4 regions of the Streptomyces sp. NPDC001709 genome follow, and region 4 is predicted to be linked to each of the others. Evidence: riboswitches for the same ligand, from Rfam matches in the RefSeq annotation. Region 4 holds a riboswitch; each other region holds the start of a gene.

Region 1 (4,963 bases), on a different contig from region 4:
CGCGATCCCGGAGGCCGGGCCCGAGGACACCGGCGCCGCCGCTCCGGTCCGCTTCCACTCCAGATGGGCGGCCGGGATCTCGTCCAGGAAGCGGGAGGGCGGGTTGTACGACGGCTGGCCCCAGGCGCTGCGCATCGCCGACCGCGTGAGGTACAGCCGCTCCCGCGCGCGTGTGATGCCGACGTACGCCAGGCGCCGCTCCTCCTCCAGCTCCTTGGTCTGGCCGAGGGCGCGCATGTGCGGGAAGACGCCGTCCTCCATGCCGGTCAGGAACACGACCGGGAACTCCAGGCCCTTGGCGGTGTGCAGGGTCATCAGTGTGATGACGCCGGAGCCTTCCTCGTCCTCGTCGGGGATCTGGTCGGAGTCGGCGACGAGGGCGACCTGCTCCAGGAAGTCGGCGAGGGTACCCTGCTCGCCTTCGCCACGCTCCTGCTCGAACTCCAGGGCCACGGCCGCGAGTTCCTGGAGGTTCTCGATGCGGGTCTCGTCCTGCGGGTCGGTGGAGGCCTGCAACTCGGCCAGATAGCCGGTGCGTTCGAGCACCGCCTCCAGGACGGTCGCCGCTCCCGCGCCGGACTCGACGATCGTGCGCAGGTCCTCCATCAGCGTGTTGAACCGCTTGACCGCGTTGGTGGAGCGCGCGGCCATGCCGTAGGCCTCGTCCACGCGCTTGAGCGCCTGCGGGAAGCTGATCTTCTCGCGCTGGGCGAGGGCGTCGATCATCGCCTCCGCGCGCTCGCCGATGCCCCGCTTGGGCACGTTGAGGATGCGGCGCAGCGGCACCGAGTCCTCGGGGTTGGCGAGGACGCGCAGGTAGGCCAGGACGTCCCGGACCTCCTTGCGCTCGTAGAAGCGGACACCGCCGACGACCTTGTAGGGCAGGCCGACGCGGATGAAGATCTCCTCGAAGACACGGGACTGGGCGTTGGTCCGGTAGAAGACCGCGACATCGCCGGCCTTGGCCTCGCCCGCGTCGGTGAGACGGTCTATCTCGTCGGCGACGAACTGCGCCTCGTCGTGCTCGGTGTCGGCGACATAGCCGGTGATCTGCGCGCCCGCGCCCGCGTTGGTCCACAGGTTCTTGGGGCGGCGGGACTCGTTGCGCTCGATGACCGCGTTGGCGGCGGACAGGATCGTCTGCGTGGAGCGGTAGTTCTGCTCCAGCAGGATCGTCGTCGCGTTCGGGTAGTCCTCCTCGAACTGGAGGATGTTGCGGATCGTCGCGCCGCGGAAGGCGTAGATCGACTGGTCCGCGTCACCCACCACGCACAGTTCGGCGGGCAGGAGGTCGTCCGCGCCGGGCGGTACGTCGGCGTCCTTGGCGGCACGCTCGCCGGTGCCGACGAGTTCCCGTACGAGCGCGTACTGGGCGTGGTTGGTGTCCTGGTACTCGTCGACGAGGACGTGGCGGAAGCGGCGGCGGTAGTGCTCGGCGACGTCCGGGAAGGCGCGCAGGAGGTTGACCGTCGTCATGATCAGGTCGTCGAAGTCGAGGGCGTTCGCCTCGCGCAGCCGCGACTGGTAGAGGGCGTAGGCCTGGGCGAGGGTCTTCTCGAAGCCGTCCGTGGCCTGGGCGGCGAAGTCCTCCTCGTCGATCAGCTCGTTCTTCAGGTTGCTGATCTTGGCGCTGAACGACTTCGGCGGGAAGCGCTTGGGGTCGAGGTCCAGATCGCGGCAGACCAGGGCCATCAGGCGCTTGCTGTCGGCGGCGTCGTAGATCGAGAACGAGGAAGTGAAGCCGAGCTTCTTGCTCTCCCGGCGCAGGATGCGTACGCACGCGCTGTGGAAGGTCATCACCCACATCGCGTTCGCGCGCGGGCCGACGAGCTGCTCGACGCGCTCCTTCATCTCGCCCGCGGCCTTGTTGGTGAAGGTGATCGCGAGGATCTGGCCCGGGTGCACATTCCGCTCGGCGAGCAGGTGCGCGATGCGGTGGGTGAGCACGCGGGTCTTGCCGGAGCCGGCGCCGGCGACGATGAGCAGCGGGGAGCCGGCGTGCACGACCGCGGCGCGCTGGTTGTCGTTCAGCCCCTCCAGCAGTGCCGCCGAGTCGAGCGCGGGGCGGGACGCGCCGTCGCGGTAGTAGGCGTCCGGGTCCGGCGGCAGGTCGAACTTCCCGCCGAACAGATCGTCCGGAACCGGCTCCGGAGCGTGATCGTCCTCGGGCGGAGGCGGGTGCTCCTCCTCGTGCCCGCGAGGGGTCTGGAGGTCCGCCAGGAAGCTGTCGTCAAAGAGGCTGCTCATCGCTCTCCGAGTCTAGGGCGCCCCACCGACAACCGGTCGCCGTCCCGGGAAGATGGCCGCCGCGGGCGGCGCGGGAATGCCCTTACGCTGCGGAATCGTCCGATGACGGGAACGTGTTCCCGAGCTCAGATCACAAAAATGTATCGGACATATCACGCACCAACCTTCACACTAGTCACACGAGTTGGCTAGGTTGCCGTCAGGCCGCGTGCGCGGCCTCCGCCGAGTCCGGTGTACCCCTCGTGGTGCCCGGAGCCGGGGACCCACCGATCCTGGGGTGAATCGGCCGACTCCCGCCCGGGACGACGCCGTAGGGCAACCCTTCCGAACCGCCGCCCGAACCCGACAGCTAACCCGGTAGGCGGCCCACTGGAAGGAGCGCCTCCCTTGGCGTCGCACCGCAAGCCGCGCCCCGGCGGGACCATCGGGGCGGGCTTCCGCACCCCCGCCCTCGCCACCGCCGCCCTCACCTCCATGGCCGTGTTCTCGCAGAGCGCCGAGGCCGCCCCGGGAACCGATCACACCAAGCCGAGCCTGGAGGAGGTCGAGAAGAAGGTCGACGACCTCTACCGCCAGGCGGAGTCGGCGACCGACAAGTACAACGCGGCCAAAGAGCGCACCGGCAAACAGCGCGGGCGCGTCGACGCCCTGCGCAACGAGGTCGCCCGGCGCACCGAACGCCTCAACAAGGCCCGCGAGGAACTGGGTTCCTTCGCTGCGGCCCAGTACCGCACCGGCGCCTCCGCTCCCGACACGGCCACCTTCCTGCTGGCGAACGACCCGCAGGACTACTTCGACCAGACCCAGCTGATGAGCCGGCTGACGTCGCGGGAGAAGAGCGCGGTCGACGACTACATCGGTGAGCAGGCCACGACCATGAAGAAGCGGCGGGAGGCCGCCGAGAGCCTGCAGACGCTGACCGACTCGCAGCACGACCTGCAGAGCGCCAAGGCCACCGTCCAGAAGAAGCTGGCCTCCGCGCGCGACCTGCTGTCGCAGCTGACGGCCCAGGAGAAGGCTCGGCTGGCCGCCATCGAGCGGGAGAAGCAGCAGGAGGCGGCGCGCAAGGCGGCCGAGCTGGCGAAGCAGCAGGCTCAGCAGCAGGCCGACTCGTCGTCCTCGTCCTCGTCGTCCTCCTCGTCCTCGGGGTCCTCGGGATCCGGGTCCGGTTCGACGGGCTCCGGCTCGACCGGCTCCACGACGTCCGGCTCCGGCTCGTACGACACGAAGGCCGAGAAGGCGATCGCCTTCGCCCGCGCGCAGATCGGCAAGCCGTATGTGTGGGGCGCCACCGGGCCGGACTCCTACGACTGCTCGGGCCTCACCCAGGCCGCCTGGAGGGCTGCCGGCGTCACGCTGCCGCGCACCACGTACGACCAGGTCGACGCGGGCACCACGGTCTCCCTGGCCAATGCGCGGCCGGGCGACCTGGTCTTCTTCTACGACGACATCAGCCATGTCGGCATCTACATAGGCAACGGCATGATGATCCACGCCCCGAAGCCGGGCGCGTACGTCCGCGAGGAGTCGATCTACTACGGCGGAGAGTCGATCATCCACAGCGTGGTCCGACCGGGCTGACCACCGGGTTTCGCGCGCCACCGTTTTCGCGCCCCACGCGCGCGTACCTGCGTTTTCGCGGTCCGCCGTTTTCGCGCTCCACGCGCGCGTGCCCTTCCCGGGCCGGGGCCCTGTGGTTCCCTGGCATCGGGCGCATGCCCGGCATCTCAGGTCTGCGTGCGCGGTGGGCGACGGTGTTCCCGATGGGGATGACGGCGGCGGCGACGCTGTCGGTCGCGAGCGCCGTCGGCGTTGCGTGGCTCAGCCGGGCGGGACGGGTGCTGCTGTGGGCAGCGGTGGCGGTGTGGCTCGTGGTCGCCGCCGACGCGGTGCTCGCGGCCCGCACCGGCGTCAGGGACGGATGAGCGTCAGGTCCACAGCACGGCGATGAAGATGTTCGCCATGGTCAGCAGGCCGACCAGCCCGAACGCGCCCTTGTCGATCTTCTCCTCGTCGCGCTTCACATAGACCAGGCCGAGGATCACGATCAGCAGCGCCAGCTTGACGCCGATCTTGATGGTGTTCACGTGGTGGTCGTCGGCCTGGTTGAGACCGATCAGGGCCACGCCGGTGACCAGCATGGTCAGCGCGCCGTGCAGCATCCCGGGCACGAACCGGGCCGTGCCCTGGCCCATCGCCTTCATCTGGGTGAGGAAACCGCCGAGCAGCGCGGCGATGCCGATGATGTGCAGGCCGACGAAGAGATGGATGAGTACGTCCATGGGGCCGGAGCCTAACGAGGAGGTATGGACCGCCCGTCACCGGGCCCGGCCGCAGTACTCGACGATCACGCGCGGGTGATCTTGCATATATGCGCTCCATAGCACCCCGCACCCGCCTTCCGTCCCGCTTTCCGCGCTTCGGTCACCACGCTGCGTGAAGGCGACGACTCCAGAACGGCGGTGTGGTCACATACGGTCACATTCCAGTCTGTCGGAGCCAGTTCCGTACAGCGCGTTACCTGCTTGTCACAGTCGGGCCTAGCGTCCTCCCCCAGGTGACCGGCTTCCCACCGCCGCCCGGGCCAGGGCGGCTGTCGGTCACCACCGCCGAGAAGGTCCGGCGGTGGCCTGTTTCCCCTGTGCGGGCCGCCGCCGGACGCACGGCTCTCGGTCGTACGACTCGTACGGAAGGACGTGACGGTCCAGGTGGCAGC
Region 2 (4,963 bases), on a different contig from region 4:
ACACCTTGATCATCTTGCTGTTGGCGGGCAGCACCTCGGCGGCGAAGCGGCGGATGCCGCGCTCGCGGGCGACGGCCGCGATGTGCTCCAGCAGGGCGGAGGCGACCCCGCGGCCCTGATGGGCGTCCTGCACCAGGAAGGCGACCTCTGCCTCGTCGGCGGGCGCGGAGGCGGGCAGGCCGTCGGCACCGATGCGGTCATAGCGTACGGTTGCGATGAACTCGCCGCCGATCGTGGCCGCGAGTCCCACCCGGTCCACGAAGTCGTGGTGCGTGAAGCGGTGGACGTCCTTGGCGGAGAGCCGTGGGTACGGCGCGAAGAAGCGGTAGTACTTCGACTCGTCCGAGACCTGCTCGTAGAAGCTGACGAGGCGGTCGGCGTCATCAATGGTGATGGGCCGGATGCGCGCGGTACCCCCGTCGCGCAGCACTACGTCCGCCTCCCAGTGAGCGGGGTACTCGTGCCGGTCCTGCCGGTCCGCCGAGGTCTGCATGGGCCCCAGAGTACGGCTCGCGTCGGACAACGGCGCGGGGCAGTCTGTGGAGGACGAAGTCGGATCGAGGCCGCGATCCGACGCCACTCCGGACCAGGACTAAGGTCCGATCCGGGCATGCCTCACGATATGGGAAACTGGTCTAGACAACCCTGAAGACTGAAGGGCAGCAACACATGGCTGAGCGCCGCGTCAACGTCGGCTGGGCCGAGGGCCTCCACGCCCGCCCCGCCTCCATCTTCGTCCGAGCCGCCACGGCCACAGGCGTCCCGGTGACGATCGCCAAGGCTGACGGCACCCCCGTCAACGCGGCCTCCATGCTGGCCGTCCTGGGCTTGGGCGCCCAGGGTGGCGAGGAAATCGTTCTGGCCTGCGACGCCGAGGGCGCGGACGCCGCCCTGGACCGTCTGGCCAAGCTGGTCTCCGAGGGCCTCGAGGAACTGCCCGAGACGGTCTGACCGCCGGCGCGCTGATACACCGGAGCCGCGTCGCCCTTTTCGGGCGGCGCGGCTCCGCTCTTTCCCGGCCCATTTGCGCACACACGGGAATTAGGGCAGCGGAAATACACCGCAGCCGAATACCTCTCTTCTTTGTATACGGCGCCGTTGTTAATGCCGGAGGCCCGACATGTTTACGGCGTGTTGCGAAGTTCTCACACGCTCGGTGGCCCCGGAAAAACGCAGCCGGTGGGCGGCCGTCGCACGCTCGGTGTGCAGCGCCGTGACCGCCCGCGCGCGCTCGCCGTCGCCACGCGCCACCGCGTCCACGATGGCGCCGTGCTCCGCCCAGTACTCCACCGGGCTCGGCAGCGTCTCCACCGCGTACATCCAGGCGATCTTGTGCCGCAGCTGGGTGAGCATCGCGGTCAGCGAGGGGCTGCCGGAGGCCTGGGCGAGCGTCTCGTGGAACCAGCTGCCCAGCGAGCGCAGATCCTCGCTGTTACCCCGCTTGGCCCGCTCCTGGCCCAGCCTCACCAGACCGCGCAGCACCTTCAGGTGCGCCTCCGTGCGCCGCTGGGCGGCCCGGGCGGCCCCGAGCGGCTCCAGGAGCATGCGCATCTCCAGCAGGTCGGCGGCCTCCTGCTCGCTCGGTTCGGCCACGCACGCGCCCGCGTGCCGGCGGGTCACCACGAAGCCCTCGGCCTCCAGGGTGCGCAGGGCCTCGCGGACGGGGACACGCGAGACGCCGTAGCGGCGGGCCAGGACTTCCTCGGTGAGGCGGCCGCCGCGCTCGTAGACACCGGCGACGATGTCGTCCCGGATCGCCGTACACACCGAATGCGCCGGAATACGCATGACCGACCTCCGCCTTAATCCCCGTGAAACGTCGACGATGGACGCGTGTTCCGTGACTCTATTCCAATGAGCCGGAATTTCCGACGGCGGGTCGGAATCCATGGATATTTTTTGGTCAGCGGGTCCGGTGGACGGCGCGGAAAACGACGAAAGCCCCGGCTCGGTGAGCCGGGGCCATGGATGCCGAACGGGCGTCCGGTCAGACGTTCACACCGTGCTTGCGGAGATAGGCGACGGGGTCGACGTCCGAGCCGTAGTCGGGGGTCGTACGGGCCTCGAAGTGCAGGTGCGGGCCGGTGACGTTGCCGGTCGCGCCGGACAGGCCGATCTGCTGGCCCGGGATGACCTGCTGGCCGACCGAGACGCCGATGGACGACAGGTGGCCGTACTGGGTGTACATGCCGTCGGCCATCCGGATCACGATCTGGTTGCCGTACGCGCCGCCCCAGCCGGTGGAGACGACGGTGCCGGAGCCGACCGTGTGGACGGACGTGCCGCTGGCCGCATGGAAGTCGATGCCGGTGTGCGAGCCGGAGGACCACAGGGAACTGCTGGCCTTGTAGCCCGTGGACACGTAGGAGTCGGCTATCGGGGCGACGAACGCGTTCAGGCGCTCACGCTCGGCCGCACGGGCGGCGCGGGCCTTGGCCTCGCGCTCCTGCTTGGCCTTCTCCACCGCCGCCTTGGCCGCGGCCTCCTCGGCCGCCTTCCGCTCCGCGGCCTGCTTCTGCTCGGCGGCCTGCGCGTCGATCTGCTCGCCGATGTCGTCGCCGACGGTGATCACCGGGGTGAGGCCGGTCTGCTCGACGGAGTTCTGGGCGGCGGACGCGGGGGACGCCGCGAGGGTGCCGATGACACCGGTGGTGGCGAGAGCCGCGACGCCGGCCGCCTGAGCGGTGGTGCGCTTGACCCGGCCGGGCTTGCGGTGCTTCCCGGTGGCGCACATGAACGCCATGAAGTGGCTGGTCCTTTCCTTCCCTCTCGCCTACCGGGTTAGCTGACGGGTTCGGAGCAGGAAGGTCTCCTACGGACCCCCTCGCTCGCGCGCGGGCGTCCGATTCACCCCAGGGACGGTGGGTCCCCGGCTCCCCTGGCTCGCGCCGTACGGGGACTCGGCGATGGCTGTCCGGTGCCGCGGGTGCGGCGCACTGCCTACTGACGAACAGCCCGGACGACGCTACGGAAGCCGGCTTTCGAATCCCAAACGGATCCGGGCTTTTGTAGTGCATCCCACAGGGCAGACAGGCAACCTCCCCCTCAAATCGGGCATCTGAGGAAGGGAGTGGAACAGCGTGGGGCCCTGACGGCCTGTAGGTCGTCAGGGCCCCACGCGCGTGTGCGGCCGCCCGGGCGCACCCGGCCGCTACGACGGCTCCCGCTACTCGGCCGCCACGACGGTGACTTCGCCGATGCCGAGCGCCTCGACCGGCGCCTTGATCTGGGAGGCGTCACCGACCAGGACGGTCACCAGGCGGTCCACCGGGAAGGCGTTCACGACGGCCGCCGTGGCCTCCACCGTGCCCGTCGCGGCCAGCTGCTGATAGAGCGTCGCCTGGAAGTCGTCGGGCAGGTGCTGTTCGACCTGGTCGGCCAGCGTGCTCGCGACGGCCGCCGCGGTCTCGTACTTCAGCGGCGCCACCCCGACGAGGTTCTGCACGGCCACGTCCCGCTCGGCGTCGGTCAGACCCTCCGCCGCGAGGGTGCGCAGCACCTTCCACAGGTCGTCCAGCGCGGGGCCGGTGTTGGGGGTGTCCACGGAGCCGCTGATGGCGAGCATCGACGCGCCCGTGCCGTCCGGGGCGGACCTGAGGACCTGGCCGAAGGAGCGCACACCGTAGGTGTAGCCCTTCTCCTCGCGCAGGACGCGGTCCAGGCGCGAGGTGAGGGTGCCGCCGAGGCAGTAGGTGCCGAGCACCTGCGCGGGCCACACGCGGTCGTGCCGGTCGGGGCCGACGCGGCCGATGAGCAGCTGCGTCTGGACGGCGCCGGGCCGGTCCACGATGACCACGCGGCCGCTGTCGTCGGCGGTCACCGGCGGCACGGGCCGCGGCTGGCCCGGGGTGCCGGTCCAGGCGCCCAGGGTGTCGCCGAGCAGCGCGTCCAGGTCGATCCCGGTGAGGTCGCCGACCACGACCGCGGTGCCCGTCGCGGGCCGGACGTGGCGGTCGTAGAAGGCGCGTACGGCGGCGGCGTCGATCTTCTCGACCGTCTCCTCGGTGCCCTGGCGCGGGCGCGACATGCGCGAGGCCGCGGGGAACAGCTCCTTGGAGAGCTCCTTGGCGGCCCGGCGGGAGGGGTTGGCCAACTCGTGCGGGATCTCGTCCAGGCGGTTGCGGACCAGCCGCTCGACCTCGCTCTCGGCGAACGCGGGCGCGCGCAGCGCGTCGGCGAGCAGGCCGAGGCCCTTGGCCAGGCGGGAGGCCGGGACCTCCAGGCTGATCCGGACGCCCGGGTGGTCGGCGTGCGCGTCCAGCGTGGCGCCCGCGCGCTCCAGCTCGGCGGCGAACTCCTCGGCGGAGTGCTTGTCGGTGCCCTCGGAGAAGGCCCGCGCCATGATCGTGGCGACGCCGTCCAGGCCGGCCGGCTCGGCGTCCAGGGGGGCGTCCAGCAGCACCTCGACGGCGACGACCTGCTGGCCGGGGCGGTGGCAGCGCAGCACGGTCAGGCCGTTGTCGAGTGTGCCCCGCTCGGGGGCCGGGAACGCCCACGGCTTGGCCTCGCCGGGCTGCGGCTGGGGGTGGAAGTCCATGGTGGCGAGCTCGGTCACTTGGCCGTCTCCTCGTTCTCGTTGCCGGCCTCTACGGTCGCTTCCTGCTCCGGGTCCTCGGGCACGTCGGCGTCCGGGGCCTTCTCCGGGGACTTCGGTTCGTAGACCAGCACCGCGCGGTTGTCGGGGCGCAGGCGGGCCTGGGCGACCTCCCGGACCTCCTCCGGGGTCACCTCCAGGACGCGCTTCACGGCGGTGAGGGCCAGCTGCGGGTCGCCGAACAGGACGGCGTACCGGCACAGTTCGTCGGCGCGGCCGGCGACCGTGCCCAGCCGGTCCAGCCACTCGCGCTCCAACTGGGCCTGGGCGCGCTCCATTTCCTCGGGCGTGGGGCCCCCCTCGGCGAACCGGGCCAGCTCCTCGTCGATGGCGGTCTCGATGACCGGCACCTCGACGTCACCGGAGGTC
Region 3 (4,963 bases), on a different contig from region 4:
AACCGACGACAACGCCGCAGATGTGCGTGCCAGACCCCGCGACGCCGGGATGATCCAAACGACAGGGCCCAGGGCCTGTCCGGGCTGCGCCGGCGGGCCCGGCGCCACGGTGACGAGCCACCGCCCGCACCGCATCCCAGGCCAAGGCGCCCCGCCCCGGACAACCGCGCCCCGCACCGCAGGCCGCACGGTGCGAGGCACGTCGGTGGGGGTCAGGCCACCGAGGCGATCCGCATCTTGATGTCGTCGGGCGACAGGGTGCCCTTCGCCGTGACGTGGTCGCCGGAGGACTCGCCGCGCAGGCGGCGGCCGATCCACGGGACGAGGTACTCACGGGCCCAGTGGACGTCGTCGCGCCGGATGTCCAGGGTGCCCCGGGGCGGCAGCGGCGGCCACGGCTGCTCGGGGTCGGCCGGGATCGGCAGGCCGAGGGCCTGGCCGGCGCGCAGCGCCACGCGCGTGTGCCCCTCGGGCGAGAGGTGGAGCCGGTCGCTGTCCCAGGCCCTGCGGTCCTGCACGGACTTCAGGGACCACAGGTCGAGCACGGGACAGCCGTACCGGTCCGCGATGGCGCGGACATGGCCGTTGTACGTGGCGATCTTGCCCCGCAGGTGCTTGAGCACCGGGACGCCCCGGGTGTCGAAGCCGGTCGTCACCAGCACCGTGCCCGCGGCTTCGGCCAGCCGGGCCACGGCCCGCTCGAAGCGCTCGGCCACCTCGTCCGGGTCGGTGCCGGGCCGGATGATGTCGTTGCCGCCCGCGCAGAAGGAGACGAGGTCCGGGGCCAGTTCGACGGCCTGCGGGAGCTGGTCCTGCACGATCTGGTCGAGCAGCTTCCCGCGGACCGCGAGATTGGTGTACTTGAAGTCGCCTTCGGGCCGCCGGTCGGCGAGCAGTACCGCGAACCGGTCGGCCCAACCGACGAACGCCCCGTCGGGCCCGGGGTCGCCGACGCCCTCGGTGAAGCTGTCCCCCACCGCCACGTACGACCCGATCACTGATCTGTTGTCATTCTTCGAATCGTCTGCCACGTCGGACCATGATTCCCCTTCCGATGTGACCTACGCGACCGTAAGGAGGGGTTGACGAACGGTGAGATGAGACACCCTTAAATAATTTGCCAATCCAGGAATAGGGCTGATCCCGGACGGGTTGACGGTGTGACTCAGCCGACGGGGACGCCATGCCGGCGGAGGTAGCCGACGGGGTCGACGTCCGAGCCGTAGTTCGGCGTGGTGCGGATCTCGAAGTGCAGGTGCGGGCCGGTGACGTTGCCGGTCGCGCCGGACAGGCCGATCTGCTGGCCCTCGGTCACGGTCTGCCCGGCCGAGACGGAGAGCTGCGAGAGGTGGGCGTACTGCGCGTAGTAGCCGTCGTTCAGCCTGATGACGACCTGGTTGCCGTACGCGCCGCCCCAGCCGGCGGAGACGACCGTGCCCGCGGCGACGGACTTCACCGTGGTGCCGGTCGGTACGACGAAGTCGACGCCGGTGTGGTAGCCGCTGGACCACATGCTGCCGGCCACGTGGTAGCCGGTGCCGACGACGGCGCCGGTCACCGGGAGGGTGAAGCCGGTGGTGGTCGTGGTGGCACCGGAGGACTGGGGTGCCGGTGCCGCCTGGGACGCCGAGGAGTGCGACTCGGCCGACGGCCGGCTCGGGGCCGCGGACTCGCCGTGGGTGTGCGCCGACTGCCGGTCGAGCGCGAGCTTCAGGCCCGGGTGGATGAGCGACGGGTCGTCGCCGACGGCCCGCCGGTTGTCGTCGTAGAGGCGGTGCCAGCCGCCGGAGACGTGCTGTTCGTCGGCGATCACCGAAAGGCAGTCGCCGGACTTCACCGTGTAGGTGTGCACACCCGGATTCGCCTGCGCGGCCGCCTTCTTCACCGGTGACTGAGGGGACTGCGCGGCTTTTACGGAAAGGGGCTGCGTGCCGGTGGCGGCGTGGGCTCCGGTGGTTCCGATGAGGGGGAGGGCCAGGGCGGCGCCACCGGTTCCGGCGACGGCGATCGAGCGGGAGAAACGCGGGGGCTTGGGACGTCGGTGCTTACCCTTCGCGGGCATGGCGCATTTCCTCTCCGACGCCTGCGAGGTCAGCTGTCGGGTTCGGGCTGGAGCGGCCCGGCCGCCGTGGCGACTTCACCCCTAGCCTGTCGCGGAGACCGGACAGGCAGTCGTACCTGGTGGGTCCCCCGCTCCTGCCGAACGCGGGTCAAGTGTGGGACTCCGGGCGGCGGCAGGACTCGGCGTTCCGTCCGGATTGGTGGGGAACGTAAGCGAGCAAGACGCACGGAAACAAGCGGCCGGTTCCCGCCGTTCCGATTCCCGAAGATCGAATGCGGGAATTCACGATCACCCTCCGTGAATTCCCGCCCGCCGACACCTTTCAATTCCCCTTTTCAGCATGAAAATTACGTGAACATGACGCGCGACGCACGGTCATGAATATGACGCTCCTCACCCGCTCTTCCACCACGACCCCTCATTCCACAGCGAGTTGCAACGAAGGCGCCAATTCGGGCAGAAAGCTCAGATGCGGCGCAGCCGGAGAACCATCGCATCAAGGTCGCCCTTGAGTCCGGTGCGCAGACCGTGGTGCAACAGGACGGCACCCCGATGAACTTCACCCGTTTCGCGGCATTCGTACGATGCCGTCGGGTCGAGTCCGCGCAGACGCAGCGCCGGGACCGGCTCGCCGTGGCTCTGCGCCTGGAGCCAGGCCAGGACCACCGCCTCCTCCCCGCGGACGTACTGGACCGCGCTGAGGCCGCCGGCCGGGGGCCGCAGCCGGTACAGCTCGCCGTGCTGGACGACGGTCCGGATCTCTTTGTAGAGCTCGACCCACTGCCGGGCCTCGGCCAGCTCCTCACCGGTCCACTCGGTGAGGTCGCCACCGACCCCGAGGACCCCCGCCATGGCGCTGACGAAACGGAACCGCAGGGTGCTGACCCGGCCGTTGAGCTGGGTGTTCGGGCTGTCCGTGACCCAGGCGGCCATGACCCGGGCCGGGTGGATCTGGCTGAAGCCGTGCTGGATGGCGAGCCGGTCCAGCGGGTCGGTGTTGTCGGAGGTCCACACCTGGTCGGTGCGACCGAGCACACCCAGGTCGATCCGGCCGCCACCGCCCGAGCAGGACTCGAAGGCGACCCCCGGGTGAGCCGCGCGGAGCCGGTCCAGCAGGGCGTACAGGGCGCGGACGTGGTCCACCCACAGGCGCTGCGGATATGGCTCACCGGGCCAGCCGGCGTCGGTGAAGCAGCGGTTGAAGTCCCACTTCACATAGTCGATCGGGGCGCTGGAGAGCAGGGTGTCCAGCTGCTCCCAGAGGTACTCCTGGACGTCCTCGCGGGCGAGGTTGAGGACGAGCTGATTGCGCAGTTCCGTCCGCTTCCGTCCTGGTTGGTACTGCACCCAGTCGGGGTGCGCGCGGTACAGGTCGCTGTCCGGGTTGACCATCTCGGGCTCGACCCAGATGCCGAACCGCATCCCCAGGCCGTGCACCTGGTCGGCGAGGGGCTTGAGCCCCTGCGGGAAGCGGCCGGGGTTCGGGGTCCAGTCGCCGAGCCCGGCGCGGTCGCTGGTGCGGGCGCCGAACCAGCCGTCGTCCACCACGAACAGCTCGACCCCGATCCCGGCGGCCCGGCGGGCGAGCGCGAGCTGCTGGTCCTCGGAGATGTCGAAGTTCGTCGCCTCCCAGGAGTTGAAGAGCACCGGCCGGTCCCGCTCGGCGTCCGGGATGACGTACGCGCGCTGGTAGGCGTGCCAGGCGCGGCTCGCGCCGCCGAAGCCGCCGTCGCTCCACAGGCCCGCGAAGACCGGGGTGGTGTACGACTCCCCCGGCTGGAGGAGCAGCAGGCCCGAGTCGTCGTAGCCGGCGCCGCCGGTGATCTGCACGCGTGCGTCCGGGAGTTGGGCGACCGCGATGCGCCAGGAGCCGGACCAGCCGAGCGCGCAGCCGTAGACCTCGCCGCGCTCCTCGGTGGCGTCGGTGTCGAGGGCCACCCAGGGCAGGTGCTGGTGGCCGGTGTGGCCGCGGCGGCTGCCGATGACCTTCTCGCCGTAGGTGAGCGGGGCGGCGGTCAGGCGGGACTCGGCGGCCCAGCGGCCGTGCAGCTGGGACAGCCGCCAGCCGTCGCGGTCGGGCAGGGTCCAGGTGGCCGCGTCGGCCCGCAGCAGCTCCACGCGCGCGTGGGAGCCGTTCGCCACGGTGACCCAGCGCTCGACGACGTCACCGCGCATCCGGTAGTGCAGGGTGACGGCAAGGCCGTCGTCGTCGAAGCGCAGGCGCAGCTCGTCGCCCTCCGTCTCGTACGCCCCGAAGCTCCACTCCGTGCCGCGGCGCTCGTCGGTGCGCACGGACAGGGCGGGGCGGGCGAAGCGGGGGCCGCCCTCGACGGGGTACTCCTCACGGCCGTCGAGCGGGGACTCGAAGGGCCAGTACCCGGGCAGCGGGTCCGCGGCCAGGGCCTCCGCGTCCGCGAGGGCGATGCGCGGCCCCCAGTGCAGGTGGAGCAGCTCGTCCGTGTCGGTGAGATGCAGGGCATAACTACTGGTGGGCCCCGAGAGGAGCCAGGTACGACCGTCTTCGGCGATGTCCACCACTAAGACCTCACAGGTGCCAACAGATCCGCTCAAGTGCCAACATCATCGGGGGCGCGGCACCTGGTGACAATGCCTGTGGACAACTCCTTGCCCGAGGAAACCGATGTCGTATCGTCGACGGAGTGCCCGCCGGCGAGACGCGGCGGCGGGGCCCCGACCCGGGAGGAGCCCCCCGTGACGCAGCAGGTCCCGTCGACCGAGCCGGAGCTGGCCGGAGTCCGTAATTTCCGCGACGTGGGCGGACTGCCGACCGAGGACGGACGGCGGGTGCGGCACGGCGTGCTGTTCCGCAGCGGCCATCTGGCGCACGCGACCGAGGACGACGCGGCCTTCCTCGCCTCCCTGGGCCTGCACACGATCTTC
Region 4 (4,963 bases):
GCTCATCGACGGGTTCGCGGCGAGGGGTTCGGCCGACCTCATCCATGAGTTCGCCTTCCCGCTGCCCATCTACGCCATCTGCGACATGCTCGGCGTCCCGCGCGAGGACCAGGACGACTTCCGGGACTGGGCGGGCATGATGATCCGGCACGGCGGCGGGCCGCGCGGCGGGGTCGCACGGTCGGTCAAGAAGATGCGCGGCTACCTCGCCGAGCTGATCCACAAGAAGCGCGAGGCGCTGCCCGAGCAGCCCGCGCCCGGCGAGGACCTCATCTCCGGCCTCATCCGCGCCTCGGACCACGGAGAGCACCTCACCGAGAACGAGGCCGCCGCGATGGCGTTCATCCTGCTGTTCGCCGGCTTCGAGACGACCGTCAACCTCATCGGCAACGGCACCTACGCCCTGCTCACCCACCCAGGGCAGCGCCGGCGGCTCCAGGACTCCCTGGCGCGGCGGGAAAGGGACCTGCTGGAGACCGGAGTCGAGGAACTCCTGCGCTACGACGGCCCGGTGGAGCTGGCCACCTGGCGGTTCGCCACCGAGCCGCTGACCATCGGCGGGCAGGACATCGCGCCCGGGGACCCGGTGCTCGTGGTGCTCGCGGCGGCCGACCGGGACCCGGAGCGGTTCGCCGGCCCGGACGTGCTGGACCTCGCCCGCCGCGACAACCAGCACCTCGGTTACGGCCACGGCATCCACTACTGCCTCGGCGCCCCGCTCGCCCGGCTGGAGGGCCAGACCGCGCTCGCCACCCTGCTCACCCGCCTGCCCGACCTGCGGCTCGCCGTCGATCCGGCCGAGTTGCGCTGGCGCGGCGGGCTCATCATGCGGGGCCTGCGCACCCTGCCGGTGGAGTTCACGCCCACCGCCTGAGCACACTCCTCCCGGGAAAAGTGACGCGCGTTCAACTATGTGATCTTCACGTGATCTGCGCGGCATTAACTTGTGACAAGTGATCGTCTGCCGATACGTTCACCCATCAGTGTGGCGAGGGGCAGAACTTCGCCGCGCCGGTCCTGCTGTCGCACGAAAGGCTTCCGCATGCTCTCCGGGAACGGTCGTCACCGTCGCCCCCGTCAGGCTCCGGCCCTCCTCGTCGCGGCCGGAGTGACCGGCTCCGCCATCGCGATTCCGCTGCTCGGCGCCGCGAGCGCCAACGCGGCCGACGGGACCACGTGGGACAAGGTCGCCGAGTGCGAGAGCGGCGGTTCGTGGAGCGCGGACACCGGAAACGGTTATTACGGCGGCCTGCAGATCTCGCAGGTCGACTGGGACAAGTACGGCGGAACGCAGTACGCCGAGAGCGCCGACCAGGCCAGCCGCTCCCAGCAGATAGCGGTTGCCGAGAAGATCCTCGCCGACCAGGGCACCAAGCCGTGGGCCATGTGCGCGCTGACCGCCGGGCTGACCTCCCACTCGGGTTCGGTCGACGTCGACACCGGCGTCGGCGGACCGGGTGGCTCCGGCGACACCGGCGGGTCGAGTGACACCTCCGGCACGTCCGGCAGCTCCGATTCATCCGGTCTGCCGGATTCGTCCTCGTCCGGCACCGATACCGGCTCCGACGCCGGCTCCAGCTCCGGTTCCAACTCCGGCTCCGGCTCGGACTCCTCCGTCCCGGATCCCTCCGGCTCCGCCTCGGACTCGAGCGCCACGCCGACCCCGAGCCCGAGCGAGGACGCCTCCAAGACTCCGGACAAGTCGGGCGGCCCCACCGATACCAGCACCCCCAAGTCCGACAAGACTGACAAGTCCGACTCGACCGGCAGTGGAGGCTCGCAGGGGAGCGACGGTTCCCCCACGGCGACTCCCGGCATCGATGATTCGGACAATTCCCGGCAGAGCGCCGGTTCTTGGAGCCTGGTCGACACCGGCGCGCTCAGCAGTGGCGGACGTCACCGTGGTGAGAGCGCGGATGAAAGCGTGCCAAACGGTCAGAACGCCGTACCTTCCGGCCGTCACGCCGACCGCGATCCGGGCACCTACACCGTCCGCGAGGGCGACTCCCTGGCCTCCATCGCCGACTCCCTTGGCGTCGACGGCGGGTGGCACGCCCTCTATGACGGCAACAAGAAGGTCATCGGCGCCGACCCGAACCACATCACCGCCGGTCAGACCCTGAAAGTCGGGGGCGAAAAGGACGCCCGATAGCGGCAGTTGACGCCCCCTTTCGCGGCTGATTGTCCGGTTTGGCGAAAGTGTGGGATGAGTCTCAGAAGCCCTGATCGTCTTTGAAATTCCGTCGATCGCATGTCTACGGTCAGGACCGCTCGTCACCACGAGCCCCGGCACTCGCAACGCCGAATCCTGCCAGCGGGTTGCCCGGGAACAGTCGTCGCGTCAAGCGCCGTAGGCAGGAGCGGGGGACCCAAGGTAAGCGCCGGGCCCAGCGGTTGACGCTGGAACCGGCTAGGGGTGAAGCCGCGCCTCGCGAGAGCGAGCGTGCGGCCGGGCAACTCAACCGGCCCGAACCCGACAGCTCACCTCGCAGGCGTCGGTGAGGGGATCGATCCATGCTGTTTTCCGGCAAGGGCAAGCACCGTCGTCCGTCCAAGGCCACCCGCGCCATCGCTCTCGCCGGTGTGACCGGCGCCGCCGTCGCCGCCCCGCTGATGGCGGCCGGCAACGCCTCCGCCGCCACCGCCTCCGAGTGGGACACGGTCGCCCAGTGCGAGTCGGGCGGCAACTGGTCCATCAACACCGGCAACGGCTTCTACGGCGGTCTGCAGTTCTCCGCCTCGACCTGGGCCGCGTACGGCGGCACCGCGTACGCCGCGCAGGCCAACCAGGCCACCAAGGCCCAGCAGATAGCCGTCGCCGAGAAGGTCCTCGCCTCGCAGGGCAAGGGCGCCTGGCCGGTCTGCGGCACGGGCCTGTCCTCCGCCGCCTACAACGGCGCGGCCCCGAGCACCAGCTCCTCGAAGAGCCCCAGCACCACCACCCGCTCCACCGACCAGCAGGCCGCCACCCGCTCCGCCGAGCGCACGGCCCCGAAGGCGAGCAAGACCGTCACGACCCCGACCGGCAAGAAGGTCAAGAAGGGTGACGGCGAGTACAAGGTCGTCACGGGTGACACCCTCAGCTCCATCGCCGAGAAGCACCACGTCGCCGGCGGCTGGCAGCAGCTGTTCAAGCTGAACAAGGACATCGTCGAGGACGCGAACCTCATCTACCCGGGCCAGCAGCTGCACCTGAAGTAAGCGACAGCTGCCCTTCGGGTCCGCCCCCCGTCCCCACGGGCTCCCCGCCCCGGCGCGTGTTCCCCCGTACGCGCCGGGGCGGGGTTTTTTACTGCACCCCTTGTCCGCGCCTCTTGTCCGTGCCCCTCTGCCGTACCCCTCTTCTGCGCCCCTTTTCCGTGCGCTTTCCCCACTCTTCACCTCGGCCTCACCCGGAGGCCCCTTTGTTCCGTGGGTGAACAATGGGTACCGTCTGCGTGTCCTCCCCGTCCACGGGGCGGTCGGTCGGTGGCCGACGCCCCCGGGACGGTTAGGCTCTAGTCGCAAGGCACAGCCGTAAGGCACACGCCCCGCACTTCCAGCGTCACATCCCAAGAAGGAGATGCTCGTGCCGTCCATCGACGTCGTCGTAGCCCGGGAAATCCTGGACTCCCGAGGCAACCCCACGGTCGAGGTCGAGGTCGGCCTCGACGACGGCAGCACGGGTCGTGCCGCCGTCCCGTCCGGCGCCTCGACCGGCGCCTTCGAGGCCATCGAGCTGCGCGACGGTGACCCCAACCGTTACCAGGGCAAGGGCGTCGAGAAGGCCGTCCTCGCGGTCATCGAGCAGATCGGCCCGGAGCTGGTCGGCTACGACGCCACCGAGCAGCGCCTGATCGACCAGGCCATGTTCGACCTGGACGCCACCGACAACAAGGGCTCCCTCGGCGCCAACGCCATCCTCGGCGTCTCCCTCGCCGTCGCCCACGCCGCCTCCGAGGCCAGCGACCTCCCGCTCTTCCGCTACCTGGGCGGCCCGAACGCGCACCTGCTGCCGGTGCCGATGATGAACATCCTCAACGGCGGCTCGCACGCGGACTCCAACGTGGACATCCAGGAGTTCATGATCGCCCCGATCGGCGCGGAGTCCTTCTCCGAGGCCCTGCGCTGGGGCACCGAGGTCTACCACACCCTCAAGAAGGTGCTGAAGGCCAAGGGCCTGTCCACCGGCCTCGGTGACGAGGGCGGCTTCGCCCCGAACCTCGGCTCCAACCGCGAGGCCCTCGACCTCATCATCGAGGCCATCAAGGAGGCCGGCTACGCCCCCGGCCAGCAGATCGCCCTCGCGCTCGACGTCGCCGCCTCCGAGTTCTACAAGGACGGCAAGTACCTCTTCGAGGGCAAGGAGCGCTCCGCCGCCGAGATGACGGAGTACTACGAGGAGCTCGTCGCGGCCTACCCGCTCGTCTCCATCGAGGACCCGCTGTTCGAGGACGACTGGGCCGGCTGGAAGGTCATCACCGACAAGCTCGGCGACAAGGTCCAGCTGGTCGGCGACGACCTGTTCGTCACCAACCCCGAGCGCCTCGCCCGCGGCATCGAGGACGGCGCCGCCAACGCGCTGCTCGTGAAGGTGAACCAGATCGGTTCGCTCACCGAGACCCTGGACGCCGTCGAGCTGGCCCAGCGCAGCGGCTACAAGTGCATGATGTCGCACCGCTCCGGCGAGACCGAGGACGTCACCATCGCCGACCTGGCCGTCGCCACCAACTGCGGCCAGATCAAGACCGGCGCCCCGGCCCGCTCCGAGCGCGTCGCCAAGTACAACCAGCTGCTGCGCATCGAGGAGATCCTCGACGACGCCGCGGTGTACGCGGGCCGCAGCGCGTTCCCCCGCTTCAAGGGCTGACCCACTCCGGGTTAAGCCTTAGCCAGTCGTACGTACGTCCCCGGAGCCGGTCCCGTACCGTGTCCGGGGACGTACGCACGTGTGAAAGGGGAGGCGGAGAGCCGATGGCCGTCA

Evidence for each region. A riboswitch is a leader RNA that binds a small molecule or an ion and turns the genes downstream of it on or off. The one in region 4 is predicted to bind cyclic di-AMP.
Region 1: another riboswitch for cyclic di-AMP. It lies ahead of ACWC0C_RS31680 (NlpC/P60 family protein); the one in region 4 lies ahead of ACWC0C_RS02505 (transglycosylase family protein).
Region 2: another riboswitch for cyclic di-AMP. It lies ahead of ACWC0C_RS03580 (M23 family metallopeptidase); the one in region 4 lies ahead of ACWC0C_RS02505 (transglycosylase family protein).
Region 3: another riboswitch for cyclic di-AMP. It lies ahead of ACWC0C_RS06770 (M23 family metallopeptidase); the one in region 4 lies ahead of ACWC0C_RS02505 (transglycosylase family protein).

Annotation. Positions count from the first base shown of each region.
Region 1 is NZ_JBSFGB010000025.1:143,288-148,250, reverse strand. Features, by position in the region: gene pcrA (DNA helicase PcrA) at 1-2,247, opposite strand, end outside; cyclic di-AMP (ydaO/yuaA leader) riboswitch at 2,468-2,611, shown strand; gene ACWC0C_RS31680 (NlpC/P60 family protein) at 2,635-3,828, shown strand; gene ACWC0C_RS31675 (hypothetical protein) at 3,963-4,172, shown strand; gene ACWC0C_RS31670 (hypothetical protein) at 4,176-4,529, opposite strand; gene ACWC0C_RS31665 (NlpC/P60 family protein) at 4,956-4,963, shown strand, end outside.
Region 2 is NZ_JBSFGB010000002.1:154,943-159,905, reverse strand. Features, by position in the region: gene ACWC0C_RS03595 (bifunctional acetate--CoA ligase family protein/GNAT family N-acetyltransferase) at 1-493, opposite strand, end outside; gene ACWC0C_RS03590 (HPr family phosphocarrier protein) at 670-951, shown strand; gene ACWC0C_RS03585 (GntR family transcriptional regulator) at 1,102-1,788, opposite strand; gene ACWC0C_RS03580 (M23 family metallopeptidase) at 1,988-2,743, opposite strand; cyclic di-AMP (ydaO/yuaA leader) riboswitch at 2,756-2,916, opposite strand; gene ACWC0C_RS03575 (M16 family metallopeptidase) at 3,167-4,555, opposite strand; gene ACWC0C_RS03570 (M16 family metallopeptidase) at 4,552-4,963, opposite strand, start outside.
Region 3 is NZ_JBSFGB010000003.1:365,716-370,678, forward strand. Features, by position in the region: gene ACWC0C_RS06765 (SGNH/GDSL hydrolase family protein) at 213-998, opposite strand; gene ACWC0C_RS06770 (M23 family metallopeptidase) at 1,166-2,062, opposite strand; cyclic di-AMP (ydaO/yuaA leader) riboswitch at 2,066-2,218, opposite strand; gene ACWC0C_RS06775 (alpha-galactosidase) at 2,528-4,600, opposite strand; gene ACWC0C_RS06780 (tyrosine-protein phosphatase) at 4,775-4,963, shown strand, end outside.
Region 4 is NZ_JBSFGB010000001.1:506,039-511,001, forward strand. Features, by position in the region: gene ACWC0C_RS02495 (cytochrome P450 family protein) at 1-874, shown strand, start outside; gene ACWC0C_RS02500 (transglycosylase family protein) at 1,043-2,152, shown strand; cyclic di-AMP (ydaO/yuaA leader) riboswitch at 2,337-2,510, shown strand; gene ACWC0C_RS02505 (transglycosylase family protein) at 2,515-3,201, shown strand; gene eno (phosphopyruvate hydratase) at 3,563-4,849, shown strand; gene ACWC0C_RS02515 (FtsB family cell division protein) at 4,954-4,963, shown strand, end outside.